DNA from 3 places in the Kitasatospora sp. NPDC094016 genome. Region 1 is predicted to be linked to each of the others. Evidence: riboswitches for the same ligand, from Rfam matches in the RefSeq annotation. Region 1 holds a riboswitch; each other region holds the start of a gene.
What was found. A riboswitch is a leader RNA that binds a small molecule or an ion and turns the genes downstream of it on or off. The one in region 1 is predicted to bind cobalamin.
Positions count from the first base shown of each region.

Region 1 (3,245 bases):
CTGCGCCAGTCCGACCACCCGCAGGCCGTCGAGCCCGAGGACCTGCGCACCGGCCCGACCTTCGCGTTCGCCGCGGCCGCCGCCCGCGAGCACGGCATCCACGTACACGCCTCGCTCTTCGAGAAGGCCGACGGACCGGACGGCCCCGACGGCCTCGGCTACAACACCGCGATCCTCGTCGCCCCCGACGGCACCCTGGTGCAGCGCACCCGCAAGCTGCACATCCCCGTGACCGAGGGCTACTACGAGGACACCTGGTTCCGCCAGGGCCCGGCCGGCGAGGACGCCTTCCCCCTCGCCGAGGTGGGCGACGCCGCCGTCGGCCTGCCGACCTGCTGGGACCAGTGGTTCCCCGAGCTCGCCCGCGCCTACTCCCTCGCCGGCGCCGACGTGCTCGTCTACCCGACCGCCATCGGCTCCGAGCCGGGCCACCCCGGCTTCGACACCCAGCCGCTGTGGCAGCAGGTCATCACCGGCAACGCCATCGCCAACGCCACCTTCATGGTCGTCCCCAACCGCATCGGCACCGAGGGCGAACTCACCTTCTACGGCAGCTCGTTCATCGTCGACCCGTACGGCCGCGTGCTCGCCCGGGCACCGCGCGACGAGGCCGCCGTCCTGGTCGCCGACCTCGACCTCGACCAGCGCCACGACTGGCTCGAACTCTTCCCCTTCAACACCACCCGCCGCCCCGACGCCTACGCGCCCCTGACCGCCCAGCGCTGACGCCCCCCGGCCTCCCCGGCCCGGTTCCGGCCGGGGGACGGGGAGGCCCTTCGGCACCACCGACCAGGCGACCGGACCTCACCGGGACAGCACGCTCAGCGGGCGCTCGCGCTCAGGCGCGCCTCGGCAGGGTCTCGTCGAGGAGACGGGCGATGCCCGGGTCACGGAGCCGGTACCGGACCACCCGCCCGTCCCGCTCGGCCGAGACCACGCCGGAGGCCCTCAGGATGCGGAGGGTCTGGGAGACGGCGGTCGGGCTGATGCCGCAGGCGCCGGCGAGGTCGGAGACCGGGATCGGTCCGGCAGCGTGCATCGCCGCCAGCAGGGCCAGTCTGCCGGGCTCGGCCAGCAGCGCGAACCGCTCGGCCGCGGAGCGCAGCCGGTCACGGTCGGCCACCGCAGCGGCGGCCGCCTGGACCGCTCGGGCATCGATTGCCTCGGGCATGTGCTGCCCTTCCCCCTCGTCACGGCTTTGTCAGCACTTTGCGTTATTGCAACATATGCGCAACTGCGCAGCCTTGTCGACTGGCTGTCCGAGCCCCTACGGTGTTCCCCGCCGTGGTGTTCGGGAAGTTCGGTGACAGCTCCTCAGGGGCCCAATCCGGCGCGGCCCTCGCCACTGTGAACGGGAAGTGCCCCCGGCGCGCCCGCAGCCACTGCGGGCAGTCACCGGTGCCGTACGGCGCACGGGAAGACGAGCCGCGGGGTGCGCTCAGCCCTGCCCGGACGCGGGCAGAACTGTCCATCCCCCAGTCAGGAGACCGGCCACGGCGCGCACGACTCCCCCGACCTCACCGGGGGTGCCCCCATCGAGGAGCTGGAGAGGCCGCCCGTCATGACCCTCACCGACGACACCCCGTCATCCGCCCTGCCCCTGCCCCCGCGCTGGCGGCGCCAGGACACCGTCCGCACCGCCAGCCTGCTCGGCGTCATCCTCGCCATGCACGTGGTCGCCTTCGGCATGCTGTTCCTGCTCGTCGCGCCCAACCACTACACGATCGGCAACCAGGCCTTCGGCGTCGGCCTCGGCATCACCGCCTACACCCTCGGCATGCGGCACGCCTTCGACGCCGACCACATCGCCGCCATCGACAACACCACCCGCAAGCTGATGGCCGACGGCCAGCGCCCGGTCTCGGTCGGCTTCTGGTTCGCCCTCGGCCACTCCAGCATCGTCATGGCGATGGCCGCCCTGGTCGCCGGCGGCGCCCAGATCGCCGGCACCCTGGTCGATGACAAGTCCACCGCCCACCAGTGGCTCGGCGTCATCGGCACCAGCGTCTCCGGCACCTTCCTCTACCTCATCGCCGCGCTCAACCTGATCGCCCTGGCCGGCATCTACAAGGTCTACAAGGCCATGCGGGCCGGCCAGTTCGACGAGAAGCAGTTGGAGAAGCACCTCGACGAGCGCGGCTTCATGAACCGCATCCTCGGCAGGCTCACCAAGTCCATCCGCCGCCCCGGCCAGATGTACCCGGTCGGCGTGCTCTTCGGCCTCGGCTTCGACACCGCCACCGAGGTCGCCCTGATGGTGATGGCCGGCTCCGGCGCCGCCTCCGGTCTGCCCTGGTACGCCATCATCTGCCTGCCGTTGCTCTTCGCCTGCGGCATGAGTCTGTTCGACACCCTCGACGGCACCTTCATGAACTTCGCCTACCACTGGGCGTTCTCCAACCCGGTCCGCAAGGTCTACTACAACCTCACCATCACCGGCCTGTCCATCGCCGTCGCCTTCGTCATCGGCACCATCGAACTGGTCGGCGTGCTGCACGAGAAGCTCGACCTCACCGACCCGGTCACCGGCTGGATCGCCGACATCAGCCTCGACAACGTCGGCTACATCCTCGTCGGCATGTTCGTCGTCGTCTGGGCCTGCGCACTCGCCTACTGGCGCTTCAGCAACGTCGAGCAGCGCTGGGCCACCCGCGTCGAGAAGACCGGCTGACCCGCCCGCCCGGTTCCGGCGGTTCCCGGGGGTGTCGACGATCGTCGACACCCCCGGCGGTCTGCCCGCAGACGGTCGCGGCAGTGGAGTTGCGCCCCCGGCCTTCAGCGCCGGGGGTCGGGTAGTGCCGGGTACGGGACGAAGGTGCTGGTGTGCTCGTCGAGCGCCAGCGGCCGGCCGATGGCGGGCGCGGCGCGCTGGGGGCACGCCGGGCGTTCGCACACCTTGCAGCCGAGCCCGATCGGGGTGGCGGCCGCCACGTCGCCGAGGTCCAGTCCCGCCGAGTACACGAGCCGTGCGGCGTGGCGGAGTTCGCAGCCGAGGCCGATGGCGAAGGTCTTGCCGGGGCGGCCCCAGCCGCCGGGTGAGCGGGTGACGGCGCGGGCGGTCCAGAGGTAGCGCCGGCCGTCGGGCATGGCGGCGACCTGGACGTGGACCCGGCCGGGGGCGGCGAAGGACTCGTAGACGTTCCACAGCGGGCAGGTGCCGCCGGTGCGGGAGAAGTGGAAGTCGGTCGCGGACTGGCGCTTGGAGACGTTGCCGGCCCGGTCGACCCGGACGAAGGAGAACGGTA
Region 1 covers NZ_JBEOUK010000002.1:106,148-109,392, reverse strand. Annotated here, with positions in the region: gene ABT015_RS02315 (nitrilase-related carbon-nitrogen hydrolase) at 1-726, shown strand, start outside; gene ABT015_RS02310 (ArsR/SmtB family transcription factor) at 839-1,171, opposite strand; cobalamin riboswitch at 1,269-1,510, shown strand; gene nicT (Nickel transporter NicT) at 1,562-2,671, shown strand; gene ABT015_RS02300 (short-chain fatty acyl-CoA regulator family protein) at 2,776-3,245, opposite strand, start outside.

Region 2 (3,245 bases), on a different contig from region 1:
TCGCCAACCCGCAGTCCGGCTGGAACAACGCCTCCGAGGCGCAGTACCGGCTGGCCCGCCGCACCTGCGGCTTCGCCTGCCGCAACTACCTCGCCAACGGCATCTCCTGCATCATCGACGACGCCGTCTTCCCGGACCGCCCGGCCATCGGCCTCGGCGGCTGGAAGCGGCACATCGGTCCCGGCATGATCCCGGTCGTGCTGCTGCCCAGCCTGGACTCCGTGCTGCACCGCAACGCCCGGCGCGGCGGCACCCGGCGGCTCGGCGACGAGGAGGTGGCGCGGATCCACGGCCGGATGGCCGGCTGGTACAACTCCGGGCTGCCGATCATCGACAACTCGTACCTGGACGTGGCCGGCACCGCCGCCGAGCTGGACCGCGTCATCCTGGCCCGGCTGATGGGCATGCCGGTGCGCTGACCCGCGACGATCCGGTGGTGTCGGTGCCGACTGCGATGATGGGCGGGTCCTGATCGAACCACCCCGGGGGAGCTGACGCCCGTGCCGGAAGGCCACATCATCCACCGCCTCGCCGCCGAGAACCGGAAGGCCTTCGGCGGCCGCCCGGTCGAGGTGTCCAGCCCGCAGGGCCGGTTCGCCGACGAGGCCAAGGCCATCGACGGGCAGCTGCTCACCGCGGCCGAAGCCGTCGGCAAGCACCTGTTCCTCGGCTTCGAGGAGGGCGGCTGGGTGCACGTCCACCTCGGCCTCTACGGCGGCTTCGCCTTCGGTACCGGGCCCGCGCCCGAGCCGGTCGGCCTGGTCCGGCTGCGGCTGGCCAACGACGACGGCTACGCCGACCTGCGCGGCCCCAACACCTGCGCGCTGGTCACCGGCGCGGAGAAGGCCGCCGTCGCCGCCCGGCTGGGCCCCGACCCGCTGCGGGCCGACGCCGACCCGCAGGCCGCCTGGCGCCGGATATCGGCCAGCCGGACGACCGTCGCCGCGCTGCTGATGGACCAGAAGGTGCTGGCCGGGGTGGGCAACGTCTACCGGGCCGAGGTGCTGTTCCGCCACGGGATCAACCCGCACCGCGCCGGCCGCGACCTCACCCGGGGCGAGTGGGACGCGATCTGGGCCGACCTGGTCGCCCTGATGCACGAGGGCGTCGGTGCGGGCCGGATCGACACCGTCCGGCCCGAGCACACCCCCGAGGCGATGGGCCGACCGCCGCGCGTCGACGACCACGGCGGCGAGGTGTACGTCTACCGGCGGGCCGCGATGCCCTGCCTGGTCTGCGGCACCGACGTCCGGACGGAACAGCACGCCGCACGCAACCTCTTCTGGTGCCCCGCCTGCCAGGCGGCCTGACCAGGCCCTGCCCGGCCGGTCAGCCGAAGGCCGCGCCGGGCTCGTGGTGTTCGGCGGCGGCGCACGCGTCGAGGAGGGGGCGCAGGGACTCGTCCACGAGCTGGTAGCGCACGACCCGCCCGTCCTTGTCCCCGGTCACCACGCCCGCGGTGCGGAGCAGCCGCAGGGCCTGGGACACGGCGGGGTCGCGCATGCCGGTGGCCACGGCGAGGTCGGAGACGGCGAGCGGGCCGGCCCGGTGGAGGGCGAGCAGGAGGGCGAGCCGCCCGGGGTCGGCGAGCAGGGAGAACCGCTCGGCCCAGGTGCGGACGTGCGCGGGGTCGCCGATCGCGGCGATGGCCTCGCAGACCCGGTGTCCGTCGATGGTGCGGTGGCCCGCGCGGTCGGCCGGTACGAGATGCATGCGCACATTGTTGCAGCAGGGGGCCTGTGATCCTGGACACCTGCGCAGGTGCGCAGCCTTGCAAGGGTGGGTCCTGGCCCCTACGGTGTTCCCCGCCGTGGTGCTCGGGAAGACCGGTGACGGATCCTCAGGGATCCCAGTCCGGAGCGGCCCTCGCCACTGTGATCGGGCCATCGTGATCGTCGACGATGGAGAGACGTCCGTACCCACGACGCCACTGGGAGCCTCGCGCACCTGGGAAGGCGGGTACGGGACCCCCGTAAGCCAGGAGACCGGCCACGGCATCTCACGAAGTGTTTCCACGAGGTGCTGGAGCGTGACCCGAATGACCCTGCCCGAAACCGCCGCGACTGCCGAGGCGCCGGCGACACCGTCCGCGCTGCCCACGTTCCGCTGGAAGCGCGAGGACACCGTTCGCACGGCCGGGCTGATGGGGGTGATCCTGGCCATGCACGTGGTGGCCTTCGGGACGCTCGTCCTCCTGGTCGCGCCCCACAACTACGCGGTCGGCACCCAGGTCTTCGGGGTGGGCCTGGGGATCACCGCGTACACCCTCGGCATGCGGCACGCCTTCGACGCCGACCACATCGCGGTGATCGACAACACCACCCGCAAGCTGATGGCGGACGGCAAGCGGCCGGTCTCGGTCGGCTTCTGGTTCGCCCTCGGGCACTCCTCGATGGTGGTGCTGATGGCCGCCCTGGTGGCGGGCGGCGCGCAGCTGGCCAGCACGCTGATGGACGACGACTCGACCACCCACAAATGGCTCGGGATGGTCGGCACGACGGCCTCCGGCGCGTTCCTCTACCTGATCGGCGCGCTCAACCTGGCCGCGCTGCTCGGCATACTCAAGGTGTTCCGGGCGATGCGGGCCGGGTCGTACGACGAGGCGCAGTTGGAGGAGCACCTCAACTCGCGCGGCTTCATGGCCCGGGTGCTGAACCGGGCGACCCGGTCGATCACCCGGCCCGGGCAGATGTTCCCGGTGGGCATGGTGCTGGGGCTGGGCTTCGACACCGCGACCGAGGTCACCCTGATGGTGATGGCCGGGTCGGGCGCGGCGGCCGGGCTGCCCTGGTACGCGATCGTCTGCCTGCCGCTGCTGTTCGCGGCCGGGATGAGCCTGTTCGACACCCTGGACGGGACTTTCATGAACTTCGCGTACCAGTGGGCCTTCGCCAACCCGGTCCGGAAGGTCTACTACAACCTGACGATCACCGGGCTGTCGATCGCGGTGGCCTTCGTCATCGGCACCATCGAACTGGTCGGCGTGCTGCACGAGAAGCTCGATCTGACCGACCCGGTCACCGGCTGGATCGCGGGCATCTCGCTGGACAACGTCGGCTACGCGATCGCCGGGCTGTTCGTGGTGGTCTGGGCCGCGGCGATCGCCTACTGGAAGCTGGCCCGGGTGGAGAAGCGCTGGGCGGCCGCCGAGTAGCGACGACTGCGACCGGCGACGGCAGCGGGCGGCGACGGCGCCTCCCCCGGGATCCCGGGGGAGGCGCCGTTCCGTCGCCGCGGGTCGGTGC
Region 2 covers NZ_JBEOUK010000006.1:43,470-46,714, reverse strand. Annotated here, with positions in the region: gene ABT015_RS08115 (AAA family ATPase) at 1-419, shown strand, start outside; gene ABT015_RS08110 (Fpg/Nei family DNA glycosylase) at 501-1,310, shown strand; gene ABT015_RS08105 (ArsR/SmtB family transcription factor) at 1,330-1,713, opposite strand; cobalamin riboswitch at 1,795-2,008, shown strand; gene nicT (Nickel transporter NicT) at 2,039-3,154, shown strand.
Region 2: linked by a shared signal. The riboswitch ahead of nicT (Nickel transporter NicT) and the one ahead of nicT (Nickel transporter NicT) in region 1 are both predicted to bind cobalamin.

Region 3 (3,245 bases), on a different contig from region 1:
GGCCCACTGCGGGGCGGCCGTCGGGAAGTGGTCGATGTGCAGCTCGCCGCGGGCGGCGCGGGTCTCGCCGTAGGCCTCGTGGCGGCCCAGCTGCTCGGCCAGGTCGGCGGAGCGCTCGTACGCGGTGAGCATGATGCGCTCGGCGATGAGGGTGGACAGCCGCGCGGCCTCGGCGGAGTCGAAGTCGATCCGCAGCTTGAAGAAGACGTCCTGGAGGCCCATCACGCCGAGGCCGACCGGGCGCCAGCGGGAGTTGGAGGTGCCGGCCTCGGTGGTCGGGTAGAAGTTGATGTCCACCACGCGGTCGAGGAACGTCACGGCGGTGCGGACGGTGGCGTCGAGGCGCTCCCAGTCCATGGCGCCGAGCAGGTCGTCGACGGAGGCCCCGGGGGCGACGTGGGCGCCGAGGTTGACCGAGCCGAGGTTGCAGACGGCGGTCTCGGAGTCGTCCGTGACCTCCAGGATCTCGGTGCACAGGTTCGAGGAGTGCACCGTGCGGCCGGGCAGCGCGGTCTGGTTGGCGGCGCGGTTGGAGGCGTCCTTGAAGGTCATCCAGCCGTTGCCGGTCTGCGCGAGGGTGCGCATCATCCGGGCGTACAGGGTCTGCGCGGGGATGGTGCGCACGGCCTTGCCGGCCAGCTCGGCCTTGCGGTAGGCCTCGTCGAAGTCGGAGCCCCACAGGTCGACGAGCTCGGGAACGTCGGCGGGGGAGAACAGCGACCAGTCCTCGTTGGCGTTGACCCGGCGCATGAACTCGTCCGGGATCCAGTGCGCCAGGTTGAGGTTGTGGGTGCGCCGCGCCTCTTCGCCGGTGTTGTCGCGGAGCTCCAGGAACTCCTCGATGTCGGCGTGCCAGGTCTCCAGGTAGACGCAGGCCGCGCCCTTGCGGCGGCCGCCCTGGTTGACGGCGGCGACCGAGGAGTCGAGGGTGCGCAGGAACGGGACGATGCCGTTGGACTTGCCGTTGGTGCCGCGGATCAGGCTGCCGCGCGAGCGGATGCGCGAGTAGGACAGGCCGATGCCGCCGGCGTGCTTGGACAGCCGGGCGATCTGCGCGTAGCGGTTGTAGATCGAGTCCAGGTTGTCCAGCGGGGAGTCGAGCAGGTAGCAGCTCGACATCTGCGGGTGCCGGGTGCCGGAGTTGAACAGGGTCGGCGAGGAGGTCAGGTACTCCAGCCGGCTCATCAGGCCGTACAGCTCGGCGACCTCGCGCACGGACTGCTCGCTGTCGCCGACCGCCAGGCCGCAGGCGACGCGGAGCAGGAAGTGCTGCGGGGTCTCGATGACCTTGCGGGTGATCGGGTGGCGCAGCAGGTAGCGGGACTGCACGGTGCGCAGGCCGAAGTACTCGAAGCGGTCGTCGCCGTGCGCGTCGATCAGCGCGTCCAGGGCGGCGGCGTGCTTGGCGACGAAGGCGGCGGTGGTGTCGCCGATCAGGCCCTCGTCGTGGCCGACGGCGATCGAGGCGGCGAAGGAGCGCGAGCCCTGGCTGTTCGCCTCGTCGACGATCTCCAGGGCGAGCAGCCGGGCGGCCAGCTTCGAGTACTGGGGGTCCTCGGCGATCATCGACGCGGCGGCGTCCACGGCCAGCCCGCGCAGCTCGGCGAAGTCCGAGCCGGCGTGGCGGCCGCGCAGCGCGGCGGCGGCGACATGGCCGGGGTCCACCTGGGGGAGATCGACGCTGCGGTCGGTGAGCAGCCGAAGGAGCGCGCCACCGGGGTCGGAGACCGTCGGGTCGGTGGGGGCGGGGCCGGTGCCCTGGGCGGGCAGGGTGGCTGAGGCAGCGGTGGTCAAGGCGCTCTCTCCTGGCGGCGATCGGCGGTGGTGCTCGGGGGGTACCGGGCCGTTCGGGGCAGGGGAGCACGGCACGTACGCAGGAAGCGTCGCGCGACAGTGGCGTCCCCGGCCCGCCCGCGAGGCCCGGAAGGTGGTTCTCGTGCTGGCGCGGCCTCTGCGGGAGGGCCGGTGCGCACACCGTCGGCAGGTACTCGGACTCGCGGGGCGACTGCTGGAGCCGCCCGCTCACCGCTGCGGGGCAGTCCCGGATTCGCACCGGGTTCCCCTGCGTCGACAGCAAGATTGAGCATACATCTAGTGGTGTCTCTCTGATGCGACCCCACATGTAGTGCGGCACGGTGTGTCGGAGCGATAACCGGGGGTGCCGGGAGGGGGCGGCTCGTGGCCTTGGGGCGCCTCGGGTCCGGGCTTCCGGGGCCCTGATTCCGGGCCCCGGCGCCCTGGTTTCGATACGGAACGGTCACCGGGCGGACCGGTCGCCGGGGGCATGCCCTACGATCTGGGCGCATGAGCGAGCGAAGCGCCGAGGGGCGCGTTTCGCGAAGCGATCATCGAGCGAAGCGAGGGGGCGCGTGAGCGACGGAACAGGCGCACCCGGGCAGGGTCCGCAGGGAACGCCTCCCACCGGGCCGGGGGGCGGGCACGGTCAGCCGCCGCCGGTGGTGCCCGGTCCGGTGTTGCCGCCGAGCGGGGGCTTCGGGCCGCCGCCGGCCTCGTACGGGCCCCCGGTGTCGCCCGCGCAGCCGGTGGCCCAGCCGGTGGCGCAGCCGGGACCGCCGGGGCAGCAGGTGCCGCCGCAGTGGCAGCCGAACCCCCAGCCGTATCCCCAGGCACATCCCCAGCCGCACCCCCAGACGCAGCCGTACCCGCAGCCCCAGCCGTACCCGCAGCCCCAGGCGCCGCAGCGCGCCGAGCCGAACTGGGAGGCACTGGCGGACCGCAACGCGGCGGACGGCAAGCGCCGCCGCCGGCTGCGGGCCCTCGGCGTGGCGGTCGGGGTCGTCCTGGTCGGCGGCCTGATCGCGGGCGGGGCGGTGCTGCTGACGAAGGACGGCGGCGACAAGCCGGTCGCCGGGCCGGTCGCCTCGGCCTCCGACCGGCCGTCCTCCGCCGCATCGGGTGCCGCCCAGAGTGCCGCGCCGGGTGCCGCCGCAACCCCGGGTGGGAACCCGTCCGGCACCCCGGGCGGCGCGCCGGACGACCCGTCTAAGCCGATCTGGGAGGCTGCCACCGACCCGGCGCCGCAGGACGCGGGGGCACTGTTCTCCGCGCTCCAGGTGACGGTCAACGGCGCCACCTGGAACCGGACCTTCGTCTCGCTGGACTCGCCCTGCTGGGACGGGAACTCGACGACCGGCGGGCTCGGCAAGGTCCTCGGTGACCAGGGCTGCCAGAAGGTGCTCCGGGCGACCTACGTCTCCGGTGACAGCGCGGTGACCGTCGGCGTC
Region 3 covers NZ_JBEOUK010000014.1:149,076-152,320, reverse strand. Annotated here, with positions in the region: gene ABT015_RS16215 (ribonucleoside-diphosphate reductase subunit alpha) at 1-1,770, opposite strand, end outside; cobalamin riboswitch at 1,963-2,087, opposite strand; gene ABT015_RS16210 (hypothetical protein) at 2,526-3,245, shown strand, end outside.
Region 3: linked by a shared signal. The riboswitch ahead of ABT015_RS16215 (ribonucleoside-diphosphate reductase subunit alpha) and the one ahead of nicT (Nickel transporter NicT) in region 1 are both predicted to bind cobalamin.